Regions from separate parts of the Peribacillus sp. CSMR9 genome, predicted to be linked through region 1. Evidence: riboswitches for the same ligand, from Rfam matches in the RefSeq annotation. Region 1 holds a riboswitch; each other region holds the start of a gene.

Region 1 (8,147 bases):
ACTATGCTGCACAAAGTCCAAGTAAAGTCGATTATGCCGATTTATTTTCATTCTTTCCGTTGTAAAATCATTTGGGTTGGAACTGGTTAGGTAGTCGCCGAGAAAGTCGGTGAATATGCGTGTCTCCTGATAAGTAAATCTGTCATCAGGCAGAGGGATGTGAATTTGCAGTCCTTTGTTACCTGACGTTTTTACAAAAGCCTTTATCCTTAATGATTCCATCACTTTTTTAATTTCCTGTGCGGCCTTTATCGCCAATGAGAAAAATTCGATGGAAGGAGGGTCTAAGTCCAGGACGATTTCGTCGGGCCTTGTTTTACCCGCTTTCTGAAATGGGGCATGGAATTCCAATGCAAGTTGATTACCAAACCAAAGAAGCGTTTCAATATCGTTACACAGCATATACTCGATATCCACATCCATGAACGTTTTAATAAAGGCCGGCGCATAATCAGGTTTGTTTTTCTGGAAAAATCTTTCTTTATCCATAGTGCCATGAGGATAACGGATTGTCGTAAGCAGTTTATCCTTTAAGAAAGGTAAGAAGAAGGATGAAACCTCTCTTAAATAATGGAGGTATTCAACTTTTACCACCTTTTTTCTACCAGTTATCCAAAGCGGTTTATCCTTGGAGGTTATTTGTACAGTATCTGGAAACGTGTACTGGCCTATCACGAATTTCTCCCAGGTGCATTCTTCGGGAGCCGTTTGTAAAAGCCATTGCGAAAACTGAGGTTCACGCAATTCATTTTCCTCATATACGTGTAGGAATTGAACTTCGATGCAAATGGATGGATGGATATAAAAAAATTGTGCATCTTCATCTGATGCATTTTGCTTGATCAGTTCATGCAATATCCTTTTATCTTGAGCACTCAGTCCATTTTTAACACTTCCGATTTTCGTTGCGGCACCTTCTTTTAAAACTGCGAGGGAAACGTAACCATTTTCTTTGTGCAATGCTGTAATGAAACAAGAAACGGTCTTCCAATTTTTCACTTTGATCCAAGATGTAGTACGTTTTCCTTCTTGCCAAGTACCCCGAACTTCCTTAGCGACAACCCCTTCGCCATCTAATAGGATGACCTTATTCAAGGCATTATCCAAAACGTCAAAACTCTCAATTAATTGGATCAAAGCCTTATCATTGGGGTCAGGCGGCATAGGAAAACCAAGTACTTCACCCATATTCAGCATGAATCCCCTTCGTTCTTCCATAGGTTTAGCAGCTATGTCCTTTCCGCTGATGCGAATCAGGTCAAACGCAATAAACCGGCATGGCGAAAAATGAGCTTTTTCTGAAATTAAGGATTGTTTCCCAAGGCGCCCTCGCCACTGTATTTGGAAAAAGTCGGCCTTTGCTTGATTGGTAAGCCAAACCAACTCTCCATCTAACTGTAGCGGGAGATAATCTTCCAGGTCCAAATTTTTGATGTAAGCAATGATTTCTGGGAATTGTGGTGATAATTCCTTCTCGTTCCGACTCGAGATGCTTATCGTATCGGAGTCTATCGTTAAAATTGCCCTAAAGCCGTCATATTTGACCTCATAACGCCAATCTTTGGAGGTGGGGGCTTCAGGGTAATAGGTTGGCAGCATTGGTTTCATTTAGTTTTACCTCCGCAAATAATTGATTAACATTATTTTGCCAAAAAAACGAAGTGTTAGAGTTGGCAATTGTTTTTTCGGTTTTTTTTGAACAAAGGGGAATAATAAAATTGTTCTTCTCTTTAAAAATAAGTTATGAGGTGACGAATATGCATACGATGTGGAAGGGGAGCATATCATTCGGTTTGGTGAACATTCCGATTAAACTTCATGCTGCAACGGAGGATAAGGATATTTCTTTAAGGACGTTGCATAAGGAATGCCATTCACCGATTAAATACGAAAAAGTTTGTCCGGTATGTCAGAAAGAAGTGGGTAAGGATGATATAGTCCGCGCTTTTGAGTATACAAAGGGAAAATTTGTTGTATTGGAAGACAATGAACTAGAGCAACTGAAAAAACAAAACGAAGAAAAAGCCGTGGAAATTGTGGATTTCGTTAAAATAGAAGAAATAGATCCCATATATTTTAACCGGAGTTATTACATGTCGCCTAATGATGGAGGGATAAAGGCTTATTCCCTTCTGAGACAGGCCCTCAAGGAATCGGATAAGGTAGGGTTAGCGAAAATAATCATACGCTCAAAAGAACAAATGGCGGTAATTCGAGTCGTTGATAATACCTTGGTGATGGAAACGATCCATTATCCGGATGAAGTTCGCTCAACAGCGGATGTACCGAATATCCCTGCTAATGATACCATTGTAAAAAAGGAAATAGATACTGCCGTGTTATTGATAGATCAATTAACGACTACTTTCGATCCGGCAAAATACACAGATGACTATCGAACCGCATTACTTGAATTGATTGAATCGAAGAAAACGGGACAAACGACGATTACAGCCAAAACAAAAGAGCCAGTTTCCAACAATGTAACAGATTTAATGGAGGCTTTACAGGCATCCATTGACCGAACGAAACATGATGAACCGGAAAAGAAAAAGACGACCCGAAAGAAAGCGGCACCGAAAAAAAAGAAACAAGCATAAAACAGGAAGCTGAGCGGAAGACGCATTATGTCGCTCGGCTTTTTGCTCGTTTTAACAAAGGGAATGGCAAGATTATGAAAGACTTTACAAAGAAATAATTCGTTAAAATTACATAAGTAATGCATGTACAAATAGGTATTGGATCAAGATGTGATCCGATTAATGGGATTAAAAGAAAATAGTGGATGCAAATGAAGGCAAAAAAATTCGCTCCCTAAAGAGCGACAATGAGGAATTCAATCGTGAAAATCAACATATAGGCGAACGGTTGTAGTTTTCGACTATATATTGTGTTCATATTCTACCATATTTAATTCTGAAATAGCAACAAAATTACTAAACTATCCTATGATTTTTTCTGGAAATCAATGATATTCGACCGCTTAACGGATCATGGGGGATTTTGTATGTTCCGATCCACTATTTTCTCATAAATAATTACAGAAAAAATGGATTTTTAGTATAATTTAAACATATGGGATGATATAAATTAAAATGAACGGAAGATGATGTTAAAAATGGAAAATGGAAAAATCAAATCGCTTCATGCCGGAAGGCCCAAACAGGAAAATTTTTCGAATATCGATATCTTTTCAGCCATGGATAAACAAGCACGGGATAATGTGACAGTAACTAGATCTGGCATAATTGGTGATGGGGTAGGTAATATAAAGTTCCATGGAGGTCCTGATCGGGCTTTGTGCTTTTACCCCTTTGAGCATTATTCATTATGGAATGAAAAATTCTCTAAAAAGCTGGATATCCCTGCATTCGGTGAAAATTTAACCATAGCGGGGATGACGGAAGTATCAACATATATCGGCGATATTTATCAAATAGGCGAAGTGATTGTTCAAATTAACCAGGGGAGGATTCCTTGTTCGACCATTTCCCACTTCAATCAAGAACCTAAGTTTTTGGAACTCGTGCTAAAAACGAGTTTCACTGGTTATTTTGCAAAAGTACTTCAAGAAGGAACGATAAATAAACAAAACGAAATCGTGCTAATAGATCGTTTGCAAGAAAAAATTTCAGTTCATTATGCAGCAGAGGTGATCCTTCATAAACGAGATGGGCTGGAAGGCGCAAACGCTTTACTCAAACTGGATTCGTTAGCGGAAGACTGGAAACAAAGGATATTAAAGAGAATTCAAGCTGCAAAAGATTGAATGATTTTTGCAAAAGTGAAAAAAATGACGATCAGGTATTGAAATTGACAGATTATTAATGTAAATTAAATATAATCAAATTTTGAAATCTTGTGAAAATTATATAAATGGATCTTATCGAGAGAGGTGGAGGGACTGGCCCGAAGAAACCTCAGCAACCAGCTTAGGCAAAGGTGCTAAATCCAACAAGCAGAGCTTGATAGATGAGGAGAATGTTTCAAAAAACCTTCTTCTTTGAGAAGGTTTTTTTTCTTTTCTCTCATACTCATAGAAAACGACAAAAACAGGATTGTTTTTGAGAGAGGATGTAATGATGAATTTTCGTAAAGAAGTGAAAGAAAGAATGCTGGTTGGGGAAGGGGCAATGGGGACCTTACTGTACTCTAATGGCATCGATCAATGTTATGAGGAATTAAACTGTACGAACCCAGATCAAATAGTGTCCATCCACCGTGCCTATTTGGAAGCTGGTGCAGATATCCTTCAATCGAATACCTACGGTGCCAACTTCAACAAATTGAAACGCCATGGACTAGAAGATGAAGTAAGCAGAATCAATCGCCAGGGAGTCATCCTTGCTAAAAAAGCGGCAAAAGGAAAGGCATATGTCTTCGGTACCATAGGGGCACAGCGGAGTATCAGGAAATCGGATTTAAGCATTGAAGAGATAAAGCGAGGTTTTCGAGAACAGCTATACAGTCTGCTGATGGAAAATCCTGATGGGATTCTCCTAGAAACATTCTATGACCTGGAAGAACTTGAAACCGTCCTGCAAATCGTTAAAAATGAAACTGGACTGCCGATCATCGCAAATGTTTCGATGCATGAACTGGGTAATCTTCAAAATGGAATCCATTTAAATGAAGCCTTTCAAAAACTTGAGCAATTGGGTGCCGATGTTGTTGGGGTGAATTGCCGTCTCGGTCCACATCATATGATTAGGGCCTTGGAAGAAGTAAGTTTACCAAAGCAAGCGTCGATTGCCATTTATCCTAATGCCAGCCTTCCGGATTATGTGGATGGAAGGCTTGTCTATAAAGCTGTGCCGGAATATTTCGGTTCAAGTGCCCTCGAGCTGCGTGAGCAAGGTGCCACGATCATAGGAGGCTGCTGTGGAACGACGCCTTTGCATATTCAAGCTGTAAAGAATGCAATTGGAAGTTTGGTACCAGTAAAAGAGAAAATTACTAAAATCCGTGAAATAGAAATAATTGAAGTGATTGATAGAGAGTTGGAAATCCCACTTTACGAAAAGGCCAAAACTGAAAGGACGATACTAGTTGAACTTGATCCACCGAAAAAGTTGGGAATAGAGAGTTTCATGACTGGTGCTGAGGTTTTGAAAAAAGCAGGGGTCGATTCAATTACATTAGCGGATAATTCACTTGCTTCACCAAGGATATCGAATGATGCACTGGCTAATTTACTGAAGACCCAATTGAATGTAACGCCGATGGTGCATATAACATGCCGGGATCGAAATTTAATTGGCCTGCAGTCACATTTAATGGGTCTGCAGACAGTGGGGCTGAATGAGTTATTGATCATCACCGGAGATCCTTCTAAAATTGGGGACTTCCCAGGTGCCACTTCGGTTTATGATTTATCTTCGTTTGACCTGATAAGTATGGTCAAACAATTTAATGAAGGTCTTTCCTATTCCGGTCAAAGTTTGGGCCAACGGGCAAATTTTAAAATTGCCGCCGCGTTTAATCCCAATGTGAAATATCTGGATAAGGCTGTTCAGAGAATGGAAAAGAAGATTGCATGTGGTGCTCAATCCTTTTTAACACAGCCAATTTATTCGGTGGAGCAGATTGAAGAGGTATATGAAGCTACAAAACATTTAGAGACCCCGATTTTCATCGGTATCATGCCCTTGACAAGCACACGGAACGCCGAATTCATCCATAATGAGATCCCAGGCATCAAATTGCCTGATAATGTTAGAAGGGCTATGGCTTTAGCGGGGGATGACCCTGTAAAGTCAAGGATTGAAGGGGTGAATATCGCACGAGAGCTAGTGGACGCTGCAAGGGAAAAATTCAAGGGCATATATTTAATCACTCCGTTCCTTCGCTATGAAATGACGGCGGAACTTACGAAATATATTAGAAAAGTCGATAGTAAACAAACATCAGAGGTGGCAGTACATGAATAAAAAAGCGATTCAAGAACAGTTGGGTACTAAGATTCTCCTTCTTGATGGAGCGATGGGGACCATGCTCCAAGCGGAGAATTTAACAGCAGAGGATTTTGGCGGGGAGCAATTCGAGGGCTGCAATGAGTATTTATCACTGACACAACCAGAAATCATCCAATCCATCCATGAAAAATATTTAGCAGCAGGTGCTGATATCATTGAAACAAATACCTTCGGAGCGACAAGCATCGTGCTTGAAGAATACCAAATAAGCACAATCGCTTACAAGCTTAATAAAATTTCAGCCGAGCTTGCCGTTAAAGCATGTGAAAAGTATTCAAATGAAGATTGGCCAAGATATGTGGCTGGCTCGATGGGTCCCACTACAAAAACGCTTTCCGTAACAGGGGGAACGACTTTTGATATTTTAACCGATTCCTATGAAGAACAGGCACTTGGTCTCTTGGATGGTGGGGTGGACTTGCTATTGGTGGAAACCTGTCAGGATATGCTTAATGTCAAGGCTGCCTTTTCTGGAATCAAAGCAGCCTTCGCTAAAACAGGAAAAGATGTGCCTGTCATCATATCAGGTACGATCGAACCGATGGGCACGACACTCGCTGGCCAGTCCATAGAAGCTTTCTATTTATCGGTTGAACATATGAAGCCCGTGGCTGTCGGCCTGAATTGTGCAACAGGTCCGGAGTTCATGATAGACCATATCAGGACACTTGCAGATATAGCAAATAGCGCCATCAGTTGTTATCCGAATGCTGGGCTCCCGGATGAAGAGGGTCACTATCATGAGTCACCGACTTCCCTTGCGGAGAAAATGAAGCAATTTGCCGAAAAGGGATGGGTCAATATCATTGGGGGCTGTTGTGGTACGACACCAGAGCATATTAAAGAACTTTCCAGGGTCCTCGAAGGCATTCAGCCCCGTGCTATTACGACCTCAGCCCATGGTCATGCCGTATCAGGCATAGAGCCGCTCATTTATGATGATTCAATGCGCCCTTTATTCGTTGGTGAGAGAACGAATGTTATCGGATCTCGAAAATTCAAGGAGCTGATTCGTGGAAAGCATTACGAGCCAGCTGCTGAAATTGCACGTGCCCAGGTGAAAAAAGGTGCCCATGTCATTGATATCTGTCTTGCCGATCCTGATGGGGATGAACTTGGCGATATGAAGGAGTTCGTAGAAGAGGTCGTCAAAAAAGTGAAAGTCCCTTTGGTCATCGATACTACAGATGAAGCCGTACTTGAACAAGCATTAAAACATTCACAAGGAAAGTCCATCATTAATTCCATTAATCTTGAAGATGGTGAAGAACGCTTTGAAAAAATTGTACCATTCATCCATCAATATGGTGCTGCCGTTGTCGTAGGAACGATTGATGAAATTGGGATGGCCGTCGATGCTGAACGGAAATTGGAAGTGGCTACACGGTCGGTGGATTTGCTTGTCAATAAATATGGTCTAAACAAAAGTGACATCATTTTTGATCCGCTGGTATTTCCTGTAGGGACGGGAGATGAACAATATATCGGATCTGCTTTAGAAACGGTGAAAGGAATAAAGGCGATCAAAGAAAAGTATCCGGAATGCTTAACGATACTTGGCATTTCGAATGTTTCATTCGGTCTGCCAGCAAGGGGAAGGGAAATTCTAAATGCCGTTTTCCTTTACCATTGTACAAAAGCAGGTCTCGATTATGCTATCGTTAATACAGAAAAACTTGAACGTTTCGCTCTGATACCTGAAGAGGAAGTCAAATTGGCTGAGGCACTCCTGTTTGAGACATCTACAGAAACTTTAGGTATCTTTACCGAGTTCTATCGTGGTAAAAAAGCGGAGAAGAAGGATAATGGTGTTATCCTGCCATTGGACGAACGTTTAGGTAACTATATTATCGAAGGAACGAAAGAAGGATTAATTGATGATTTAAATAAAGCAATTGAGCGCGGTGATACCCCATTGGAAATCATCAATGGACCATTGATGGATGGGATGAGTGAAGTGGGTCGGTTATTTAACGACAACCAACTTATTGTCGCAGAAGTGCTTCAGAGTGCAGAGGCAATGAAGGCGGCTGTATCTCACCTTGAGCCGCTAATGGAAAACTCTGAAGATAGTGCTAAAAAAGGAAAGATCCTCTTAGCTACTGTCAAGGGGGATGTACATGATATCGGGAAAAACTTAGTGGATATCATCCTATCCAATAATGGCTATGA
Region 2 (8,147 bases), on a different contig from region 1:
AAGCAAGGCCGTGCTAAGTAGAGAGTCACTTATCCCTGATACGGATAGCAAGTAAGGGGATAGATAGGTATAAGCTATCGAGTATCCGCCAAGCCAGAAGAAGGTTATCGATAATCCAAGGGCAACTTTCCTTTTTTTAAGAAGGGCCAGCTGCTGGAGAAGTGGTACTGGTTTATCCCCTTTGGTAGGAGGAATGGTAAAGAATAAAACGATCATGGCAATCAGGCCGAATAGGGCGATTCCGCCAAAGACGGATTTCCACCCGAATGCATCTGTCATGATTCTTCCGAGAGGTACGCCAATGATAAGGGAAGCTGTAAACCCCATGACAACTGTCGCAATAGAACTTGCTTGTTTATTTGGCGGAGCAAGCTTAGCGGCAATATTCAGAGCGGTGACTACAACCAATCCTGCACCAAGTGCCATGATTATGCGTGCAAATAGAAAAGGTCCAAAGCCTGGTAATAGAAAGGCAAGCAGATTGGCCACTACGAATAGTCCAAGGGAATACAACATTAATCTTCGTCTGTCTAAACTTGCTGTCAAAGCCATGAGAATGGGTGTACCGATTGCGTAGACAAGGGAGAAAATTGTAATGAGCTGTCCTGCGGCAGCAAGGGTCACTCCAAGAGAATCCGCAATCTTATCCAAAATTCCGGATATGATGAATTCGGATGTTCCTACTAAAAAACTGATAATCGCTAACATGTAAATTTTCCATGTATTAAGCAAAATAGATTCACTCCTCATTAATGATTATTAATTTTATATAAAGACATATCGCAATATGTTAATATGTATGAATAAAAAATAAACATATCGCGAAATATCGAAATGTTAGAGAGAAAAATGAACCCAACCCTCTAAGGTACGGATCAGGTTCATTTTCATACTTCTTCTTTCAAGAAATCAGTAATTTTTGAGATTGCCTCTTCATCTCGTTTGTAATACGTAAACTTTCCTATCCGCTCCGTTTTAATCAATCCTGCTCTAAGAAGCATCGAGAGGTATTGAGAGGCCGTGGACTGGGTCATGTTTAATTTTTCGGTAATCTGACTTACGCAAACGCCGGTTTCCTTCATGTCTATTCCCTCATGAGGGGTGAAGTGGAGTTCAGGCGCCTTGAGCCATTGTAAGATTTGCAACCTGGATTCATTGGATAATGCTTTAAATATCTCGATTGTTTTCATACATTTCATTATATCGAGAATTATCGATATGTCAAATGGTTTTATCATTCATCGTTAGTTTCATAAATAGCAAAACTTGATACCGTTATCTAAAGAGTCATTAAAGGAATGGAAATGTATTATTGCAAGAACCTAATCGGCTCCCTTATCAGTGCGGGCCGATTAGGTTGTTCAAATCCTGTAAATCAGAATTAAAGTCTCCGCTAAAAAATCATTTCCATACTTCTTTTGCTACATCAACGACGAATTTCAGCTTTTCCCATTGCTGTTCTTCGGTCAGCTTGTTGCCGTGATGGGTGGAGGCGAAGCCGCATTGTGGACTTAAGCATAATTGTTCGAGAGGAACGAAGTGCGAGGCTTCTTCAATGCGTGCCTTAACAGCTTCCTTGTCTTCGATTTCTCCATTTTTTGAAGTGACGACACCCAGTACGACCCGTGCACCGCCATTTGGAATGTATTCCAATGGCTTGAAATCTCCTGAGCGTTGATCATCATATTCCAAGAAAAATCCATCCACTGTTTCTTTTGCCAATAAAGTTGGGGCGATACGGGCATAGCTTCCTTCAAACGCCCAAGTCGACTGGTAGTTCCCACGACATAGGTGTGTAGTGACGACAAGGTCTTCTGGTTTGCCTTCCAATGCGCCATTAATTACGCGAAGTGCAAGATCGATTAATTGTTCCCTCGTATATTTTCCATCTTTGAACTGGAAGTCTGGAGCTGAAAGTCTGGCAATATATACATCATCCAATTGAAGATAACGTACACCTGCTTCATAAAAAGCCTTCAAAGCATGCTGATACGCTTTGATGATATCATTAGCATAGTCTTCAATATCAGGGTAGATGTCTTTATTATGAATGCCTACAGCAAATAATTGATTCGGACTGGGAATGGTTTGCTTGGCAACGGCGCGTCCGTTCACGATTTTGTTCAATTCAATGAAATCGCGAATGAAGGGATGTTCAGGATTGAATGAAACCTTCCCGGTATTGCGAACGTTATATCTCTCTGTTTCCACACCATCGAATGTGAGACCTTTTTCAGTCACATATCCCTCGATGCCATTTAAATGTTCGAGGAAGTCAAAGTGCCACCATGTTCGTCTGAACTCACCATCCGTCACGGCCTCTAATCCAACTTCAATTTGTTTTTCGACAATCCGATTGATTTCTTCGGTTTCAACTTCACGAAGCCGCTCTGCTGAAATGGTACCTTCCTTAAATTGCTTTCTGGCAATATGTAAACGTTCAGGTCTTAATAAACTTCCGACGTGATCGGCCCTGAATGGTGCCTTCGTTAATGTGATTGACATGTTGCATTCCTTCTTTCCTTTTAAAAATAGGCTCTTTTCGTAAAGATTGTTGTTTTTAAAACGAAACTATTTAAGGTTGATTGGAGCGGAAGTTCGAGACTCCTGCGGGAGCAGCGGGACAGGTGAGACCCCACAGGCGTTTACGCCGAGGAGGCTCACCGCCCGCCCCGCGGAAAGCGAGCATCTGGAGGGGAAATCAACCACAACTCACTACCTGGTAAATAGCAACAAAGTATGTGAAAACAGCCTAAAAATAAAACACCTCTTCTTAAAAATAAGAAGAGGTGTTGGCAGCAAAGCTATATACTCTTCTTATCTTCAAGTTTCTACACTTCTGGAATTAGCACAGTACATGATCAGTCTGTTGCTGAGGCATCAAAGGGCCAGTCCCTCCACCTCTCTGGATAAGAGTTGTCTATTAAATTAATTAAGACTATACAGGTAGTTTTTATAAAGGTCAAGTAATGAAGGTGGAAGATTTCGAATATACCGATTATTAATATGGGCTGAAATGTTAACTACATCAGGGAACCCGGCATATGCTATAACCGACGTTTCATTTGAGCGGCAGGAGGGGAATGCAAGGATGAGTACATTCAGTCCATTCAAAAATGGCATACCGATAACGGTAACTGAAGCCATGATAGAGAAAATCTTAAGAATGAAATCATATGGTCAGGATATTAAAGTCGAGATTACGCCAAAGCATATAGTGCTTTCCGGAACGATGGAAGTGAAAAAAATGATGTTAAAGAAAAACGTAGCTTTCCGGATTACATTAAAACCGCTTCATGTGGAAAAAAGAACAATTTTATTTGAATTAGTGGAAATGGAGCCTATTGACAGGAATTTCATTAACCAAAGGATATTTAACAAACCGCCATTTTTTGAATTCGAAAATAGAACGATCAAAATGAATGTTAATGCTTGGAACATCGTGAGAAAAATCCCCGTTGGCACAATTAAATCATATGAGCTGGTCGAAGGTGCATTGAAAATGAAACTTTCAATATGATGGATCGTTTTTAGCCACAATATTTAAAGGGGATGCCAGGTATGTTAGTGTAAGGGTAGGTTGAAATGCCATACCTCACAATGTGTTTGATAAATCAAGCTCAATAAAATATACTAAATTACTTATAGTTTTCCAGGAAATAAGGGGGGAAATAATGGACCAGAAGATTTTGCCTGCTTCAGCAAGCATGAAGGATTTCGAAAGATTTTTAGAAAGTTCCTATGAAATAGGTGTGTTTCTTGATTTGCATATATCACAATTGAAAAACGTAAGTATGATGGCAAAGCAGCATAATAAGAAAATGATTTATCATGTCGATTTGATCCATGGCATAAGAAGTGATGAATATGCGACAGAATTCATTTGCCAGGAGTATAATCCATATGGGTTGATATCGACTAAATCAAGCGTCATTTTGAAAGCGAAGCAAAAAGGGGTCATTGCCATCCAGCGAATCTTTTTAATAGATTCACATGCTCTGGAGAAAAGTTATAAGCTGGTGCAGAAAACCAAGCCGGATTATATCGAAGTTTTGCCGGGCGCCATGCCATGGATGATTAAGGAAGTGAAGGAACGATTACAAACACCGATTTTTGCAGGCGGCCTCATACGTACTTCGGATGAAGTCCTGAACGCCCTTGATGCTGGAGCTTCGTCAATCACCACTTCCAAAACTGAATTATGGGATATCGTTTAATGGGGTCGAACGAGGAAGTTGAAAAAAATTACAGAAAAATAGAATAATTCCTCGCAAAATAATTGACAGCGTTTTCACAAACTAGTATATTGTAAATTATAAGTTAATATATGTGACGGAGACTAGGAGATTCACAACAGATATACTCATTATTATTATGAGGATATTTCTGCTGTGAATCTCCTTTTTTATTTGGTTTTTAAAATTTATCAGGGGAGGGGTTTTATTCATGACTCCATTTTGGGGAGAAGTAGTAGGCACGATGATTTTAATTTTATTTGGTGCAGGCATTGGGGCGGGATCTTCCTTAAAAGGATCTTATGCCAAGGATGCTGGCTGGATTGTCATCACGATTGCGTGGGGACTGGCTGTTACAATGGGTGTCTTTGCAGTGGGTTCCATAAGCGGGGCACATTTAAACCCGGCTGTTACAGTAGCATTAGCTATCAATGGAGATTTTCCTTGGGCTGATGTGCCAGGGTACATCATGGCCCAAATGATAGGGGCAATTATAGGTGCGACTCTTGTATTCCTACATTATTTACCTCACTGGAAAGCTACGGAGGATCCAGGTACAAAGCTTGGTGTGTTTTCAACCTCACCGGCTATCCCACATACTTTTTCAAATCTATTAAGTGAAATGATTGGTACGTTCATCCTTGTTCTTGGCTTATTGTTTATTGGAGCCGGCGAGTTTACAGAAGGTCTGAACCCATTTGCTGTCGGTTTATTGATTGTTGTTATCGGGATGTCGCTAGGAGGAACGACAGGCTATGCCATAAACCCTGCCCGTGACCTTGGACCTCGTATTGCTCACTTCCTGCTGCCAATACCGGGTAAGGGAAAATCAAATTGGGGCTATGCTTGGATTCCTGTTGTTGGTCCGATTGTCGGTGGAGCACTTGGAGCTGTTTTCTATAAAGCGGTCTTTTTAGGTGAATTGACGACAGCCTTTTGGGCTGTTTTAGGAGCAAGTCTGATAATATTGGTGTTAGCATATACTTTTGGCAAAAAGCAATCAAGTGAGTTAGAAATTAGCAACATGGCTAGTTAAATTAAAAAAGGGGGGAAACACAGTATGGAAAAATATATCTTATCATTGGATCAAGGAACAACTAGTTCACGGGCGATTTTGTTTAACGAAAAAGGCGAGATCGTCCACTCGTCCCAAAAGGAATTCACGCAGCATTTCCCTAAGCCGGGCTGGGTCGAGCATAACGCCAATGAGATTTGGGGATCAATTTTAGCGGTAATTGCTGGTGTACTATCGGAATCAGGTGTAAAGCCAGAGCAAATTGCCGGTATCGGGATCACCAATCAGCGTGAAACGGCAGTCGTTTGGGATAAGGAAACGGGTACCCCTGTTTATAATGCGATTGTATGGCAGTCAAGGCAAACAAGTGAAATCTGTGATGATTTGAAGGAGAAGGGACTTAATGATCTATTCCGGGATAAAACGGGATTGTTGATAGATGCTTATTTTTCCGGAACGAAAGTGAAATGGATCCTCGATAATGTGGAAGGGGCACGACAAAGGGCAGATGAAGACAAGCTGTTATTCGGTACCATCGATACTTGGCTGATCTGGAAGCTTTCAGGAGGCAAAGCTCACGTAACGGACTATTCCAATGCATCCCGGACATTGATGTACAATATCCATGAACTGAAATGGGATGAAGAACTGCTGGAGATATTGACTGTGCCGAAGTCGATGCTGCCAGAGGTTAGACCTTCTTCCGAAGTGTATGCCCATACGATTGAATATCATTTCTTCGGCCAGTCGATTCCAATCGCAGGAGCAGCCGGTGACCAACAGGCGGCATTATTTGGCCAAGCTTGTTTTAATGAAGGAATGGCAAAAAATACGTATGGAACAGGTTGTTTCATGCTTATGAATACGGGAGCCAAGGCTGTCAGTTCCGAACACGGACTATTGACGACACTTGCTTGGGGATTGAATGGGAAGGTTGAATATGCATTGGAAGGCAGTATATTCGTAGCTGGCTCCGCAATCCAATGGCTGCGTGATGGTCTGCGGATGCTTAATGATGCCAAGGACAGCGAAGCTTATGCAAAGCGGGTGGAAAGTACAGATGGAGTATATGTAGTACCGGCTTTTGTAGGCCTTGGGACTCCATATTGGGACAGTGAAGTACGGGGAGCCATTTTTGGTTTGACGCGCGGGACATCAAAAGAACATTTCATTCGTGCCACACTTGAATCACTGGCGTATCAAACGAAGGATGTCCTTGATGCAATGGAGGCGGATTCGGGAATCGAGCTGCAGACATTGAGAGTGGATGGCGGGGCAGTCAAAAATGACTTTTTAATGCAGTTCCAAAGCGATTTATTACAGGTGCCAGTCGAAAGGCCGACAATAAACGAAACTACGGCACTCGGGTCGGCGTATTTGGCGGGCCTTGCTGTCGGGTATTGGAAGGATCAAGAAGAAATATCTCAGCAATGGGCGGTGGACAAAACCTTTAAACCATCCATGGAAGTGCAAGATAGAGATAAATTATATGAAGGCTGGAAAAAAGCTGTACATGCAGCAATGGCTTTTAAATAAAAAACAAAGCGAAGTCTTTCTAATATAAGCTAGAGTATGATATACTAAAATCAAGTTAATAACTCGGCCGGAGAACAGGAGAGACCATGAATGCGTTATCGTGAATTCGATAATGTGCATTTATGGTCTCTCTTTTTTGTTTTTAAAGGCAGATTAGGGATATTAATATCTATATGGACACTATGAGAACAAATGAACCAATTGAATATAAGGGTAAACAGCGCGAACTCACGAGTAAACAGCGCGAACTCACGAGTAAACGTGCAGAACTCACGAGTAAACAGCGCGAATTCACGAGTAAACGTGCAGAATTCACGAGTAAACAGCGCGAATTCACGAGTAAACGTGCAGAATTCACGAGTAAACAGCGCGAATTCACGAGTAAACAGTGCGAACTCACGAGTAAACAGCGCGAACTCACGAGTAAACAGCGCGAATTCACGAGTAAACAGCGCGAATTCACGAGTAAACGTGCAGAATTCACGAGTAAACAGCACGAATTGACGAGTAAACGTGTAGAACTCACGAGTAATACAGGCTAATTGACAATGGAAGGCATTACTTAAAGGAGGAGTCAGGCATGAGGTTTTCAAATTTATATCGGAAAGAAACGATCGAACTTCTGAAAAAAGAAAAATATGATGTGGTAGTCATTGGTGGGGGAATTACCGGTGCAGGAATTGCCCTGGATGCAACGACCCGTGGAATGAAAGTGGCATTGGTTGAAATGCAGGACTTTGCGGCAGGCACATCAAGCCGTTCAACAAAGCTTGTCCATGGTGGTCTGCGATATCTTAAGCAATTTGAAATAAAAATGGTTGCTGAGGTTGGAAAAGAGAGAGAGATTGTTTATGAAAATGGGCCACATGTGACTACACCAGAAAGAATGCTGCTCCCGATGCATAAAGGCGGCACCTTTGGGAAATTTAGTACATCCATTGGACTCCGAGTCTATGATTTCCTGGCAGGCGTTAAGAAAAGCGAACGAAGGAAAATGCTATCGGTTAGTGAAACACTGAAAATGGAACCCCTTGTAAAGAAAGAAGGGCTTAAAGGCGGAGGCCATTATGTTGAATACCGGACAGATGATGCACGTCTGACGATCGAAGTCATGAAGGCAGCAGTCGATAAAGGTGCAACACCGATAAATTATACAAAGGTAGAAAAATTATTGTATGAAAATGGAAAGGTGAACGGCGTCCAAGTTGCTGATTTACTTTCGGGTGATGTTTATGATATATACGCAGACAAAGTTATTAATGCAGCAGGTCCATGGGTTGATTCCATCCGAGAGAAAGACCAATCGAAAAAAGGGAAAACGCTGAAGTTATCAAAAGGTGTTCATGTGGTCATCGACCAAT
Region 3 (8,147 bases), on a different contig from region 1:
CTGATTCCACCATCTCTGCCCTATCATTTGAATCCGTACTTGTCGATAACTTTTCTGCCGTGACACTTCTATGTTTTTCAACGTTTTCCGTTTGCTCTACACCCGCCTTTTGGGTTGACTCATTCACGGAACCTTTCCCTTGATCTATAAAATCCCCGCCAAATACAAATACAGAAGATGTAACAATAGAAGCAACTGTTCCGGAAACAAGGCCAGTTAGCAAAAGGGACTTACCCTTCTTCCTTTCTGTCTTCACTCTGGCTTGCTCATCACCATTATAATTCTCCATCTTTATCCCTCCTATGATTGTCATTTACTTGGCTCAATCATATACAGTAATTATTAAAAAATTCTTAAGAAATAAAGAAATAAGTGACCTTTTTATAAAAAATATAAAATTTTATCAAATCCTGCTATATGATATTTTGCATGCTAGAAAACAAAAAGGCCTCAACATGGGCCCCTTTTCAATTCGACCGTTATATATACCTTTACATGACTTCATACACTTCTTTTGTCTCCTTATTCACACCATACCAGCCCCAAGTAGCTGCATGGCCATTTTTCTGACTGCCTTCATCCACTTCGAACACTTGAAAAATGTAATCTCCCTTTTCGGCATCATGATCATATTCTATTTGCAAATGCGGGAAATTTTCCATGTCCACGTAATCCTTCACAAGCTTCTCCGCCTGAGATTTACTTAAGGTACTAACCGAATCCTTACTCTCTTCTTTTCCTTTTACCGTCTCAGCTTTTGTATCCGTTACCGCCTTATCTTCTAATTCGGATCCAATGGTCCCTTCTTTACTTGCTTCCTCCACCGGTTCCACTTCGTCATTCCCCTCTACGGTTTCTATAGTGGCTGGGCCTGATACCGGATGCATTTCCGCCGCCTTTAAAACCATTAGTTTACCTTCCTGGTATTTTGCCTTATATGCGGCTGCTTCTTGAAAATCTCTTTGGGCCGAATCAAAATCCTGTTCGTCGTATTTCTTCATTCCACTTGCCAGAAAACCTGAAAGATCCATTAATTCTCTTACTTCCGGTGTTTTTGCTTCTATATAAGCTAATTCAAATGCCTCGTGGGCTTCTAAATAATTTTCCTCATTCAACTGACTTTTCCCCAAATCCATATTGGAATCATAATTCCTTGTTACGCAGCCTGAAGCAATCAACATCAAAAAAATAACCATGAATGTTCTCTTCACTACATCACTCCTCACTTTTCCAAAGATACTCTCCCATATTATTCTATACATCCATCTTAAACCCTTTGATAAGAAAACCGATACCTCTATTTCCTATCATTTTCATTAAGGAAATGTTGACTTTTATGATTATCTTTTTACAAAAAGTGGTACAGAAAGATAAACAGTTGAAAGGATGATGAGCAGAATGAGGCAGGACAAACAGACCTATCATGTCGATTTGGTCAGCGGCGACGTACTCGGACAAAAACTTGAAGAGAACCCGAGCTTCACTGTACACGTAACTGATGAGGAACTTGCAGAATTGAAACAATGCTTGGAGGAACACCGGACAGATGACCTGGAGGCATATGCCCGTTCACATGTGCCCTACCTTCTCTATCATCATGACCGGGCAAATGATAAATACGATGCAGCCATGAAAAAGCTTTATGCCCTCATATATAAATTTGGCGATGAAACGGCCCGAAACCATATCGAAGAAATCGGCATATTGACAGACAACAAATTCGAGGGACAAGAAGAGGTGCAAAAGTTCAAATAGAAAATATGAACAGAACCTGAAACTCAAAGGTTCTGTTTTTTTGAAAATCAGTTGGTGTTATCCCTTAACAATATTATGATGGTGTTCTGAATAAAAATCAGGAGGTCTATCATATAAGTTTTTATTTGGGGCGAGTATCTTTGCTTAGCATTTTTCTGGACATTTTATTTCAGCCTTTTCTAAAAGAAGCCTTCTGACCATCAGCTGGGGAGCCGCTGCACCCAATTTCTCAACCCTCAGCAACTAGCGTCATTTGCGGTTATCGAACTAGCTCCTCCTTCTTTTATAATTGCTTTTGGCGACTTTATTATAAGAGGTGATAAAGTAAAATGAAGACGATACATAAACGAAATTCTTATCTCGATAACCCCGCCCTTTAGGTGCCAACGAAAAAATCCTGTTCATATCCAACAGGATTTTTATCAATCTTTATTCAAAATTCAAAATGACAGGATTCTTGCAAGAAGAATCTAATAAGGACAATGTCTACCCCTTATCCTAAATGGGAAACGGCCTCTTAATAATTTAAGGTGATAGATTCATTTTAATGTTTTTGTTTATAATAAGTTACCGCGAGCGCAAGGGCCAGCACTGTTCCTTTGACGATATCCATAGCATAATACGGAACGGACATCATGATCAAACCATTTTGAAGGATTCCGATCAGGACTGCACCGACAAAGGTTCCAAAGGCATTCGGTTTTCCCGCTCCTAAAACGGAGGAACCAATGAAGGCTGCCGCAACGGCATCCATTAAATAGGGGGACCCTGAATTGATTTCCGATGTCATGACCCTTGAAGCAAGGACAATCCCCCCGATTGCAGCAAATAGAGCTGAAAGCAGATAGGCAAGGATTTTGTATTTATTGACCGATATCCCGGAAAGTCTAGCCGCTTCCTTATTTCCCCCAATCATGTACATATAACGACCGTGCTTCGTATAAGTCAAAAAGATATGGGTCGCTACCACAATGACTGCCATGATCAGGATTATCCATGGTACCTGACCAATTTTGGCGAAAAACGGGCTGATCAGTCCTGTTGCGAATGTTCCGTCGGGCATGACCATATTTTGCGAAACCGTGGCCCCTTTTGTATAGGTAAGGGCAATTCCCTGGATAATGAACATGGTAGCCAATGTCATCAGCATGTCGGGAATTCTCAATTTAACGATCATGAATGAATTCAAAGCCCCTACGACAAGCGAGGCGCCGATCGCAGCTAATATGGCGATTAATGTATCCTGCGAAAACCAGACAAACATTGATATGACGATGGCATTGGCCAATGATGCGACGGAGCCGACGGAAAGGTCGAACCCATTCACTGTCAAGGATATCGTTATGCCGATCGCAATGATGGTCACGATTGAGATGGAACGCAGGATGTTGATCAGATTAGTAGTTTGAATGAAAGATGGATTGGACACGGCAAAAATTCCAATTAGAATGACAATCGTTAATATTGTGCCGTATTTATAGAAAAATTCGAACAGGTCCACCTTTTTCTTCGCTTTCGCTGTCTGTGTAACAGAAATGGGTGTACTCATCCTAATTTCCTCCTGTTGAATAGAATAGCAGTTCTTCTTCATTCGTTTTGCTTGTTTCTAGTTCGATGACAGTGCTCCCGTCATATAACACGTATGTCCGGTTAGTAATGCCAATGATTTCGGAGAGCTCGGATGATGCATAAATGATCGCTTTCCCATCCCTCGCAAGCTTTGCAATCATTTCGAATATATCCTTCTTGGCTCCAACATCGACACCTTTCGTTGGTTCATCGAATATGTATACATCCGCATCGGCTATAAGCCATTTTCCAATGGCAACCTTTTGCTGGTTACCACCTGAAAGGTTTTCGACTTTCACCTCCCCGGAAGGAGTTTTAATGCCGAGACTTGCGATCATTTCCTTCGCTTTTTCCATTTCCGCCTTACGATCCACAAAACTGAATGTCTTGCAGAATTTGCCGATACTGGCTGCAGTCAAGTTCGCCGATACTGATTCCTGAACAAGGACCCCTTCTTTCCTGCGTTCCTCAGGTATAAGTGCCAGACCGCTTTTTACTGCTTGGTGCGGTGATTTCAAAGAAAGCTTACGGCCATTTAGGATGATTTCACCTGCTGTAATCGAAGTATGACCGAAAAGGCTTTTACACAACTCCGTTTTCCCAGCCCCGACCAACCCTGCCAAGCCGATTATCTCCCCTGCTTTAATATGCAGACTGACATTTTTAACTTTCTCTGTATCTGACAATCCCCTCACTTCCAGAATAACGTCGCCAATCGAAGAATTCACTTCAGGGAACTGTTCATCCATGGTTTTCCCTAGCATATTCTCTATCACTTCGTTACGGGTGATGTCTTCCATTTTTCGAAAAGTGACAAGCTCCCCATTCCTCATGATCGTAATTTCCTCACAGATTTCAAAAATCTCAGGCAGACGATGTGAAATGAAAATGACTCCAACACCTTTTTGCTTTAATTCATTTACAATTCGAAAAAGTTCTGTCGTTTCTGTATGACTTAACGGAGCAGTTGGTTCGTCGAGAATCAGGAATTTGCATTCTGTCGAAACGGCTCTTGCTATCAGGACCATCTGTTTTTCAGCCAAAGTAAGGTCTCTTACCAGCTTTTTCGAAGGGACACGAATTTTCATATCTTCAAGAATTAAAGAGGCTTGGTTGTGCAGCTCCTTCCATTGAACTATCTGTTTTTTTCCCATGTTTTGGACCATATCATTCAACATTATATTTTCCCCAACGGTTAAATAAGGGATGAGGGCCGTATCTACTTCCTGATAAACTATTTGAATACCCTGTTCCTGCGCCACTTTGGGCGAGCGGATATCCTGCTTTATCCCATCAATAAAAATGTCACCTGAATAATGAGCATGGGCTCCCGATAAAACCTTCATTAACGTCGATTTCCCTGCTCCGTTTGCACCGACCAATGCGTGGGTTGCCCCTGATTGTATAGAAAAGTCAACTTCACTAAGCGCCTTCACTCCTGGAAATTCAATCGAGATTTTCTTCATTTCTAGTTGCGTGCCCATGTCCATTCCCCCTTATTGAACAGACACTCCCTTCACTTGAAAGAGAGTGTCCCCTTTTACTTTTTATAATGAGCTTTCAAAACTTTCATCCAATCTTCTTCAAATTCCGTTGATACACCCCATCCTTCGACAATACCAGACAGATTTGCCATGTTTACGGCTTCTTTTGAGGCTTGGATTTGCTTTTGTGAAATAAGTGAAGCCTCTAAGTCATAGGTTTGCGGTGTTTTTTCGCCCGCTAATTTTTTTGCCAATATCCTCATATTCACTGCACCAATCAACTTGGGATCGACGGCTGCCGTGTAGGACCATGAGCTAGCGGCCGATTGGATTTCCTGAAGATCTGCATTCGATACATCAATTCCGTATATCTTCACTTCATCGCGGCCCGCTTCTTTAATCGCCCGGGCGGCACCGATAGCGAAGGCATCCCATGTTGCGAAAATGGCATCCAATTTACCTTTTGGGTATTTATTCAGCATTGCGGCTACTGCATTTTGTGTTTGAACCGCAGTATCTGCAGATGCCACTCCGAATCTTTCGACTTCCCTAATTCCAGGGTTTTCTTTTAATTTTTCCTGATAAACTGAATTTCTTCTCACCATTGGAGGAAAACCATCCACCCAAAGGTAAGCAATCGCCGCTTCACCTTTCTGTTCTTCTATCAGTTTATCAAAAGCCAGTGTTGCCAACGCTTCATCATCCTGTGAAGTTAATGTCACACCTTCTATTTTAGATAAATCGCTAATTGAATCGAATGTGACAACGCTTTTACCTGCATCAACCAACTTTTGAACGTCATTCACTGTTGCTGCATCATCACCATGGGAGATGATATAGCCGTCATAATCTTCCTGCAAAGCCTGCGCGATCGCATCATGGAATTTAGCCGTATCCCCATTGGCTGTATACGTATCCACTTGAAAGCCCATTGCTTCTCCTTCTTCCTTCGCTCCAGCAAGGTATTGGGCCGTATGATCATCACCGCCAATTTTACGGATCACTTTGATTTTGGCCCCTTCCCCATCAGCAAATCTTTCCGGTACATTTTCAAATGATACTTTTTCTTCTTTCTTCGATTCTGTGGAACTCTGTCCTGTAGAACAACCCGTTAAAAGCAACGCCGAAGCGATGGCTGAAACGAATATCCCTTTAATAGATCTTCCCATCTTGTTTCCCTCCACATTCTCTTATTATTCTTATCAGTTAAGTTGGTGTAAATCATAAAATAAAAACCTCTCTAGTAATAGAGAGGTTTAATCAGCTGTATTGCAGACTTATCCCTCTCTTATCTGTCAAAACATTTCTGTTTTGCAGGATTTAGCACCAATTCCTAATGGAACGGTTGCTGGGCATCTTAGGGCCAGTCCCTCCGCCACTCTTGATAAGAGAATATATCGTGTTACGTTTTTCGTAATTATCACTTTATAGGGATATAGTCGTAAAGTCAATAGTTTTTCGAATATTCGAAATGTTTCCTGCTACTTTTATTTTCTTTGAAGCTGGGCTAGACGCTTTTTCTCAATTTTTTCAAGTCTCTCCAACTGACGTAGTTTCACTTCGAACACAGTGATCGGATCACGGTAAACTTCCGGATTTTCTTTCATATGCTCCAATGTAGCCTGGTAGTCTTTAATTTCTGTCTGCGTTTGCTCTATTGTTTTTTGAAGTAAGGCAAATGAGCTGCGATAGAAAAGTGAGATGTCCCGATCTAAAGATTTTTCAAACAATCCAAATTGGGTAAGGAAGCGTTCAGTGATCATTTCCGCAACATCCTGGTAATCTTCACTTTCCAAGTATTTCTTATAACGATTGTACATATTGGCTTTATTTTGCGGTATTGCCCCAAACAGCTTTCCTGCTCCTTTAAGCAGCAATTGTGATGGAGTCCTTCGCAAAAGGATATTAACGTCATCGATGCGGATACTGCTTGTCATCCGGTCGGCATCACGGCGCCAGTCATCCAATACCCTGAAGTCACCTGCCAGCATAATCCGTTCTTCTTTGTATAATTCATTGAATCCGGCACTCATCTCATCCATAAACTGTTGGCTTTGTGAGAACTCCATTTGGGAACTAGCAATCCAATCTTGAAGAGAACGGTAATATTGAGGCATGATCTTGTCAGAAATGAAGGCTTGAATCCGCTCATTCATTTCATGGTTCAACTGTATATGGACCTGACTGAAATCACTGCTTTCCGTTAACGATTTAGAGCAATCCCTCAGTAATTCAGGAATTTTAGAAGAAAGCTGACTTTTCACTTCATCCTTAAGCACACGGTACGACCTTATGATATTTTCACTTTTTTCTTTTTCTAAATCAGCCAGTTGATTGACCGCACCATTCAATTTGACTTCCATCTGTTCATTCCAAGAGATGGAATGCTCGCATTTCCGTTCATTGGCTGTCCGTTTTTCTAACAGATAAGATAAAGTTTTACGAATGAAAGCAAGGATTTTTTCAGATCTTCTTTCTTTCCAATTATCATCTTGATAATTCGATTGAAGGAATGCAGAAAGGTCATTCAACTGCTGCTTGCTGTCATAAAGTTTAGAGAAAGCGAACACTTTCGCATTCGGGAAATATGCATTCACTTTATCCCATGTTTCGTCTTCCATCCGGACCGCGACTTGATCACTGTATATCGTATCCATTTTATTTAATAAGAAATGAATCGGCAGTTTCGGAGCCATCATTTGAATTTCCAATAACAGGTCCCGTTCACTACCGGTGAAAGGCGCCCGGGCATCAAGAACGAACATCAGGCCATCACTGCCATGTAAATAGCCTTGGAAATCCGATTCCACGCTTTTTTCCCCATTGAACCCCGGTGTATCCAATAATCGCAGACGATTATTTCTAAGATAGTCACTAATAAGCGTCACATCGACAATAGTCCCGCGCTGGCGGCGTGTTTCATCCAATTCAGTTAGCTCCATGACAACCTTGCTATCTGTATCGGTAATTTCAAGGATTTCCAAATCATCCCCGTCTTTGACGCTGACTAGTGAAGAATGATCTTCGGCAGCGATGCTCTCGCCAACTATTGACTGTATAAAGGATGTCTTGCCATTTCCTGTACTTCCCACAAGAAGAAGATTGAAATTTCCGGTATCCTTAAGCCCCTCGACCATCCATTTAAGCTTATTGCCAACCCTTAAATCATTCTCTTCAGCCCATTGGATGATAGAATTGAACAGTTTCTCTCCCGCTTCCAGTCCGCCTCCCAATTTAGGCGATTTCGAAAGCAGGCTTTCTGCATCCTGAATGACCAGCGCATTAATCGTATCCGGGAAGATTTCATTCCAGGACAGCGCGGATGCCGCCGCAAACAGC
Region 4 (8,147 bases), on a different contig from region 1:
AAAGAACCTGATATCGCTGAAAGCGCTTATATTGCTGAAAACGCTGTCGTGACAGGTGATGTGAAAATTGGTGAAGAATCGTCAATTTGGTTCAATTCCGTCATACGCGGCGATGTATCCCCAACCATCATTGGGAACAAAGTCAGTATACAGGATAACAGCGTTCTGCACCAAAGCCCAAATAATCCATTGATCATCGAGGATGAAGTAACCATTGGCCATCAGGTCACTTTACATAGCTGTAAAATCCGAAAAGGAGCTTTGATCGGCATGGGCTCGATTGTGCTTGATGCAGCGGAAATCGGCGAAGGGGCTTTTATAGGTGCAGGCAGTCTCGTTCCCCAAGGCAAAGTCATTCCACCGAACATGTTGGCATTCGGACGCCCAGCTAAGGTCATTCGTGAAATCAACGAAGAAGACCGTCAGGATATGGAACGTATCGTACGCGAATATGCTGAAAAAGGGCAATACTACAAAACGGCAGAACGTATAAAATAAACTGAATATAGCGGGAACTTATAGGTACGCACCAAACTTACGAACTCACGAGTATATGAGCCAAATTCACGAGTAAATGAACCAATCTCACGAGTATTCGCACTAATCTCACGAGTAAACGAGCCAAACTCACGAGTATTCGCACTAAACTCACGAGTATTCGCACTAAACTCACGAGTATTCGCACCAAACTCACGAGTAAACGAGCCAAACTCACCAGTATTCGCACTAAACTCACGAGTAAACGAGCCAATCTCACGAGTAAACGCCCATTCTCATGAGTATACGCACCAAACTCACGAGTAAACGCACTAATCTCACGAGTATATGCACGTGAGTGGATTTCTATGGGATTTCTTGAATTATTCCCTCTGACGGCAAAATAAATCAATAAAAAAAGGTGTCCGCTATAAGCGGGACACCTTTTCATTTATTGATTATGCTTGTGCTTTTAATGTTTCTGCTTTATCTGTGCGTTCCCATGGAAGATCGACATCTGTACGGCCAAAGTGTCCGTATGCAGCTGTTTGTTTGTAAATCGGGCGACGAAGATCAAGCATTTTGATGATACCGGCTGGACGAAGGTCGAAGTTAGCGCGAACTAGGTCAACAAGGACTTCTTCGCTAACAGTACCAGTTCCGAACGTATCAATCGAGATCGATACAGGCTCTGCCACACCAATTGCGTATGCCAATTGAACTTCCGCTTTGTCAGCAAGGCCAGCTGCCACGATGTTTTTCGCAACGTAACGAGCAGCATATGCCGCAGAACGGTCAACTTTAGTAGCATCCTTACCAGAGAATGCACCGCCGCCGTGACGAGCGTATCCGCCATACGTATCAACGATGATTTTACGTCCAGTAAGACCAGCATCCCCTTGAGGTCCGCCAATTACGAAACGGCCAGTCGGGTTGATGAAGTACTTAGTTTCAGCATCGATCAATTCAGCTGGAACAACTGCTTTGATCACATGTTCTTTTAAATCTGCTTGAATTTGTTCAAGCGTAATTTCTGCATCATGCTGTGTAGAGATAACGATCGTATCTACACGTACAGGACGGTTATTCTCATCATACTCCACAGTTACCTGTGTTTTACCATCAGGGCGTAAGTAAGCAAGCGTTTCATCTTTACGAACTTGAGCCAGGCGGAATGAAAGTTTATGTGCCAATGAGATCGGAAGCGGCATAAGCTCTTCAGTTTCATTACAGGCAAATCCGAACATAAGACCTTGGTCCCCTGCACCGATTGCATCGATTTCTTCCTCTGACATGTTTCCTTCACGAGCTTCCAATGCTTTATCGACGCCAGCTGCGATATCGGCAGACTGCTCATCAATTGAACTTAATACAGCACAAGTTTCAGCATCGAAACCGTATTTCGCACGTGTGTAGCCAATTCCTGCAATCGTATCACGAACGATACGCGGAATATCCACGTAAGCGGATGTTGTAATTTCTCCAGCAACAAGTACAAGACCTGTTGTTACACTTGTTTCGCACGCAACACGTGCATTTGCATCCTTAGCAAGGATAGCATCTAAAATGGAATCTGAAATCTGATCACAAATCTTGTCCGGATGGCCCTCTGTAACAGATTCAGAAGTAAATAGACGTTTCTTTGACATCATATTTCCTCCTTGGAAGTTAGTATGTTGTAGGCATAAGCCTGATTTTTTACGGAACTCGTTTCCCTCATTAGTTTCAACTATAGACACAGAATTACTTATTAAAAACACAAAAACCTTCCCTGGCAAATGAGGAAAGGTTTAAAATTCTGTCTTCTATCCTTTCACTCTTATCGTTCAAGGGTTTTTTACCTTGCTCAGGTTAGCACCATCACCACTATTCCTTGAAGAACCATCGCTTTATTTTCGGCGATCGATCTTGGAGTCAAGTTCAATATGGCAGGTTGCTGGGTTTCAAAGGGCCTGTCCCTCCACCAACTCGGGATAAGAGAATCCGTACAATTTAAGATATTATCGTATCTGGTTGGAATTTGTCAATGCTTTTCTAAAAAAGAACATTTCCCCCAGAATGGCGTTCACGTGAAAATACGTGTTGGTTCAACGTCTTTAAAGGGTTTCCAAGCCGGGGCGAATAGAAATAATGAAAATTGCCATTAATAATAGAACATTGAGAACAAGAATTGGAAAGGCATCATGATTTACCATTCAAAATTAAGATGCTTCCATGAAAGTATATGCGATCATCCTGACTCGGTTCCTTCCCATTTAAATTGATTAATGCGGCCAGTTGAAAATTATCACAAAAAAAAATAAATAGTATAGACTATTTAAATGAATGTGTTATACTAATTGTAATATAAAAACTTAAACAAAGGAAGGTACCTCATATATGAATTCTGTAGATGTTTCTAATGAGTTACACCAATTATTAACAGGAAACAATGTTCAAACTCAACTTTCAGTTCCTCAATTGGTTGAAAAGGTATTGAGCAGAAACGAAGGCGTTTTAACATCAACTGGCGCAGTAAAAGCTGAAACCGGCAAATATACTGGTCGTTCACCTAAAGATAAATATATCGTGGAAGAAGCATCTGTTAAAGATAAAGTCGATTGGGGTTCAGTGAACCGGCCAATTTCCGAAGATGTGTTCAATAAACTATATAATAAAGTAGTTGACTACCTAAAAGCAAAAGAAGAGATTTTTGTTTTCAAAGGTTTCGCTGGTGCAGACGAATCATCACGCCTTCCTATCCAAGTTGTTAATGAATATGCTTGGCATAATCTTTTCGCCCATACTTTGTTCATCCGTCCAAACGAAGAGGAACTAAGAGGTCACGAATCAGAATTCACAATACTTTCGGCACCTAATTTCAAAGCAGATCCAGAAGTGGACGGAACTTCTTCTGAAACTTTCATCATCGTTTCATTTGAACGCCGCACCATCCTTATCGGCGGAACGGAATATGCAGGAGAAATGAAAAAATCGATCTTCTCGATCATGAACTACTTACTTCCAGAGGCTGGAATCCTTCCAATGCATTGCTCTGCTAACGTAGGACGTGAAGGGGACGTCGCTTTATTCTTCGGACTGTCCGGTACAGGTAAAACAACGTTATCCGCAGACACTAATCGTAAACTGATTGGCGATGACGAGCACGGCTGGTCTTCTAACGGTGTATTCAACATCGAAGGCGGCTGCTATGCGAAAACGATCAACCTTTCACGCGAAAAAGAACCACAAATTTTCGATGCGATCCGTTTCGGTGCCGTATTGGAAAACGTAGTTGTTGATCCTGAAACACGTGAAGCGAACTATGATGATAGTTCATTAACAGAAAACACTCGTGCTGCATACCAAATGCAAGCGATCGATAACATCGTGAGCCCAAGTATCGCAGGACACCCAAATACAATCATTTTCTTAACAGCTGATGCTTCAGGCGTACTGCCTCCAATCAGCAAGCTTTCCAAGGAACAGGCAATGTTCCATTTCCTAAGTGGGTACACAAGTAAATTGGCTGGTACTGAAAGAGGAGTAACTTCACCGGAAGCTACATTTTCAACATGTTTCGGTTCACCATTCTTACCGCTTCCCGCTACACGCTATGCTGAAATGCTTGGAGATAAAATTGACGAGCACAACGCAAAAGTATACCTTGTCAACACTGGATGGACTGGCGGTGCATACGGAACTGGCAGCCGTATGAAACTTGCTTACACTCGCGCGATGGTACAAGCGGCACTTGAAGGCGAATTAGCAAATATCGAGACAATTAAAGACGATATCTTTGGTTTGGATATTCCACTTCATGTTCCTGGTGTTCCTGATGAAGTGCTTCAACCAATCAAGACTTGGGAAGATTCTGCTGCATATACACAAGCAGCTACAGCTCTTGCTGCCCAATTCCGTGCAAACTTTAAAAAATTCGGAAGCGTTCCAAGTGAAATCGAAGAACTTGGCGGCCCGACGGCATAATAAATTGTACCAAAAGGACCAAGCCCTTGCTTGGTCCTTTCTTTATAAACTGACTAATCTGAGCAAAAAATCAACCATTACGATCTCACTGCTGTAAAAGCCACATTAGCCTGAAGCGCCAGGCAAACCAAATCTGCTCTTCACATGTCCGCATAGGAAGTCATATTTACAGAACATATAGTATTATCCAATCTATACTTTTGAATTAAAAACAGCCAAGAAACTGTCTCCTATGTTCCAGCTAGTGGCTATCATTCCATTTGTTCAGAAAGCCCGGGGAAAGGTCTCCTGAACCAATCCTATACATCCTGCTGGCCATATAAAAAACGAGGAAGTTCGTCATCATTTTTTCATACTATAAAACCACTCCTCTGCCCGCCCCACCTCCTCCTAACTACTAATATAGACTTCGCTGCAAATAAAAAATTACAGGTTCATCCTATTATTATTTCAAATGATTTTTTAACATGTTGCAAAACTTAAAGGGTGCTGACTGAGTCAACACCCTTTATTCTCTATCTATCCTATCCATTTCCGGCCTTGCAGCAGAATCAGTTGTTTATTAGATAATCATTTTGTTCCTTACTTCTTTCAAATGCTCTGTTTTATATTCGAATACATTGCCTAAGTTGACAATTTGGGTGTTATGTTTATTTGCATCAATGCAATTTCGAGTATCCAAAATTATTTTATGAGCCATCTTATTCGAAAGTTTGTCATAATCCATTTCTTTAAATTCATTATGATCGGTTAAGACAAGAATCAGGTCGGCATCCTTTACAGCGTCTTCGACAGAAACGACTGGCATTTTTCCAGATTGGACATGTGGGTCATGCAAGGATACTTCCACCTGATCCATGCTCATCAGGATATTTACAACATCAATGGCCGGGCTTTCACGGATATCATCTACATTTCCTTTGTAGGCAAGTCCAAAAACCGCTACCTTTGGTTTACGGATACCTTCAAGTAACATCCTGACACAATTGACGATATAATACGGCATAGAAACGTTCGTGTCGCGGGCTAATTTGATGATTCTAGCTGTCTCAGGAGCTTTAGCGACAATGAAATAAGGATCGACCGCGAGACAATGTCCACCTACCCCTGGTCCTGGTTGATGAATATTTACACGTGGATGCTTATTTGCCATTGATATGACATCCAATACATTGATATCCAATTGGAAGCAAACTTTAGCCAACTCATTCGCAAGAGCAATATTCACATCACGGAAGGTATTTTCCATCAACTTGGACATTTCAGCCGTTTTCGCATCCGTACGAATGATTTCCCCTTTAACGAAAGTTTCATAGACAAGGCTTCCTTTGTAGGAGCAGGCTTCTGTAATGCCGCCGACGATTCGGTTATTATGCACCAATTCTTCTAGTATTCTCCCAGGCAAGACACGTTCCGGACAATGTACGAGAAAGATATCTTTCCCGATCGTTAGCCCTGACATCTCAATCAATGGCTTGATATGATCATCCATGCTCCTTGGTGCAATCGTCGATTCAATAATGATGACATTTCCCTTCTGAACAAAAGGAAGAATACTTGAAGTTGCTTGCATAACATAGGTAAGATCACACGATTGGTGTTGATCTTCATTGTTTGGAGTTGGGACCGCAATGATGAAAACATCCGCAGGCTCAGGATTCAAGGCAGCACGAAATCTTTTGGCATCTAGCACTTCATTTAACACTTCTTCTAGTCCAGGTTCTTCAATATGGAGCTTTCCATTATTCAATTTATTAATAACATCAGGATGGATATCCACGCCAACAACATCTACTCCATGTTTTGCGAACATTAAAGATGTTGGAAGTCCTATATAACCTAGTCCCATTGTACATAATTTCATAATAACCACTCCTCATCATATTTTCTTCTAGTATTCTAGTTTTGTTAAGCTGATTGATAGATTTGGATGAAGATTTCTTTCTCTTGTTTCCAATTGTATTTTAGGCGGGCTTTCAGACAGTTGCTGCTCATTTCCGCTCTTTTTTCTGGATGCTTTAATAAATAATTGACTCCGTCTGCAATGGAACGGGGATCATGGGAGTCGACGCACATACCAACTTTCTCAGTGTCTACTACCTTTTGAATTTCTGGAAAGCTGCAGGCGATGACAGGAACTCCGCTCATCATATATTCAAACAACTTATTGGAAGAAGCAGAATAATGATTAAAGCAGACATTATTCAATACCTGAAAACCTAAATATGCGTTTTTCGTATAATGAAGCAAATCATCAACAGGCACCTTCGGGATAAATTTCACCCGATGTTCGAGGCCCATTGCCTCTACCTTTTTTATTAATTCAGGCTTGATCTTTCCATCTCCAATGAAAACAAGTGTTCCAGCTTCCATCATCGGCACTGCCTCAACCACTTTCTCTAACCCCCTGCCCGTTTGAATGCCGCCTTGATATAACAATATCGGCTCGTCCTCTGGCAGCTTGAGCAACTCGTGTAAATCCACGACTGTACTTTCCTCAGGCAATGTAGGGATTGGGTAGTTATGGACCACTTTCGGATACAGACCGTATAAGTCTTCATTATATTTAGCACGAGTATGATTTTCGGCAATCATTTCGTCGACAAATTTTAATAGAAACTTTTCCATTATCCCGTAAATCCGGCTATTATAACCGGTTCTGCTCGTTTGAACTTCATGAGAATCATATATGAGCTTTTTACGTCTTAGGAATTTACTGCTGATCGCTCCCTGCATTAACGTATTCAAATCATTCGAATGATAAAAGTCATATTTCTTTTTACGTCCGTAATGAACCATTTGAAAAAAAATATAGCTTCTTGTCAAAAGATTCGGTAGTTTTGTTTTCGTAACAATTGTGGCGATTATTGCAAGAAGCGCCATAACACTCACCAATACGACAGTACTGATCCAGCCCGTAATCAGGTTCATGTTCAACAAGGTATTCCAAACCAATAAAGTGAGAACGGTCAATTCAAACATCTTATTTTTCACTTTTTTCACGATTCTAAGTACTCTATTAAGTCTATCCCAGCGATTATTCACTCGAATGACATTAAATCCATTTTTATGTTTCTCTTTTTTTTGTAATTCTTCATTTTTCCAGTTATGAATGGCAATTAAGTCGACTTCATAACCTTCTTCAGTAAGGGCAGTGCACTCCCTTAGAACCCGTGCATCGTTGGTAAAATGATTCCACACAAACATACATACCTTCTTCGCCATTTTTACCTCCACTTTTCCAGATATGCCGTCAGCTAGATGCTTCCATCACGTTAATGAGCCCTTGAATATTTTTTGACCATAGAAAATTTTGTTTTGCATATCGATGGCCATTTTCACCCAGCTCTTCGCGAAGAGCCTTCTCAGAGGCCATTGTTAAAATATGTTGACTGATTTCATCAACCTTTCTACTATCTGCCACAATCCCGCATTGCGCCTCTGAAATCATTTGCCTGGCGCGCCCGCCGACATCACCGACAATCGGTTTCCCTACACACATATAGTCGATTATTTTCCCAGGCAGCACCTTGTTAAAGACATCCTTCTCAACTAAGCTTACATACGCAATATGGGATGAGGATACTTCCTTAAGAGTCACCCTCCTGTTCATCGCTTTGATGACCCTTATATTGGTCAACCCTTTAGAGGATATCTCGTCTTGGACATCGGACATTCGATAGCCATATCCAATAATCGTGAAC

Evidence for each region. Region 1 has a riboswitch for S-adenosylmethionine ahead of N9I19_RS03465 (bifunctional homocysteine S-methyltransferase/methylenetetrahydrofolate reductase). Riboswitches for the same ligand answer to the same signal wherever they lie in the genome.
Region 2: linked by a shared signal. The riboswitch ahead of N9I19_RS15335 (5-methyltetrahydropteroyltriglutamate--homocysteine S-methyltransferase) and the one ahead of N9I19_RS03465 (bifunctional homocysteine S-methyltransferase/methylenetetrahydrofolate reductase) in region 1 are both predicted to bind S-adenosylmethionine.
Region 3: linked by a shared signal. The riboswitch ahead of N9I19_RS14970 (sugar ABC transporter substrate-binding protein) and the one ahead of N9I19_RS03465 (bifunctional homocysteine S-methyltransferase/methylenetetrahydrofolate reductase) in region 1 are both predicted to bind S-adenosylmethionine.
Region 4: linked by a shared signal. The riboswitch ahead of metK (methionine adenosyltransferase) and the one ahead of N9I19_RS03465 (bifunctional homocysteine S-methyltransferase/methylenetetrahydrofolate reductase) in region 1 are both predicted to bind S-adenosylmethionine.

What each region holds. Positions count from the first base shown of each region.
Region 1 covers NZ_JAOPHO010000003.1:68,386-76,532, reverse strand. Annotated here, with positions in the region: gene ligD (DNA ligase D) at 1-1,608, opposite strand, end outside; gene ku (non-homologous end joining protein Ku) at 1,758-2,600, shown strand; gene N9I19_RS03470 (MOSC domain-containing protein) at 3,119-3,769, shown strand; SAM riboswitch class I at 3,881-3,979, shown strand; gene N9I19_RS03465 (bifunctional homocysteine S-methyltransferase/methylenetetrahydrofolate reductase) at 4,083-5,930, shown strand; gene metH (methionine synthase) at 5,923-8,147, shown strand, end outside.
Region 2 covers NZ_JAOPHO010000034.1:15,582-23,728, forward strand. Annotated here, with positions in the region: gene N9I19_RS15325 (MFS transporter) at 1-732, opposite strand, end outside; gene N9I19_RS15330 (ArsR/SmtB family transcription factor) at 888-1,190, opposite strand; gene N9I19_RS15335 (5-methyltetrahydropteroyltriglutamate--homocysteine S-methyltransferase) at 1,402-2,505, opposite strand; SAM riboswitch class I at 2,815-2,916, opposite strand; gene N9I19_RS15340 (hypothetical protein) at 3,092-3,520, shown strand; gene N9I19_RS15345 (glycerol-3-phosphate responsive antiterminator) at 3,675-4,217, shown strand; gene N9I19_RS15350 (MIP/aquaporin family protein) at 4,447-5,271, shown strand; gene glpK (glycerol kinase GlpK) at 5,296-6,786, shown strand; gene N9I19_RS15360 (hypothetical protein) at 6,960-7,328, shown strand; gene N9I19_RS15365 (glycerol-3-phosphate dehydrogenase/oxidase) at 7,367-8,147, shown strand, end outside.
Region 3 covers NZ_JAOPHO010000032.1:39,277-47,423, reverse strand. Annotated here, with positions in the region: gene N9I19_RS14995 (S1C family serine protease) at 1-289, opposite strand, end outside; gene N9I19_RS14990 (hypothetical protein) at 492-1,211, opposite strand; gene N9I19_RS14985 (hydrolase) at 1,399-1,755, shown strand; gene N9I19_RS14980 (ABC transporter permease) at 2,300-3,304, opposite strand; gene N9I19_RS14975 (sugar ABC transporter ATP-binding protein) at 3,306-4,808, opposite strand; gene N9I19_RS14970 (sugar ABC transporter substrate-binding protein) at 4,865-5,977, opposite strand; SAM riboswitch class I at 6,094-6,199, opposite strand; gene N9I19_RS14965 (GTPase domain-containing protein) at 6,296-8,147, opposite strand, start outside.
Region 4 covers NZ_JAOPHO010000041.1:17,454-25,600, reverse strand. Annotated here, with positions in the region: gene N9I19_RS16775 (gamma carbonic anhydrase) at 1-498, shown strand, start outside; gene metK (methionine adenosyltransferase) at 936-2,129, opposite strand; SAM riboswitch class I at 2,294-2,457, opposite strand; gene pckA (phosphoenolpyruvate carboxykinase (ATP)) at 2,857-4,443, shown strand; gene N9I19_RS16760 (nucleotide sugar dehydrogenase) at 5,006-6,307, opposite strand; gene N9I19_RS16755 (glycosyltransferase) at 6,352-7,668, opposite strand; gene N9I19_RS16750 (glycosyltransferase family 4 protein) at 7,697-8,147, opposite strand, start outside.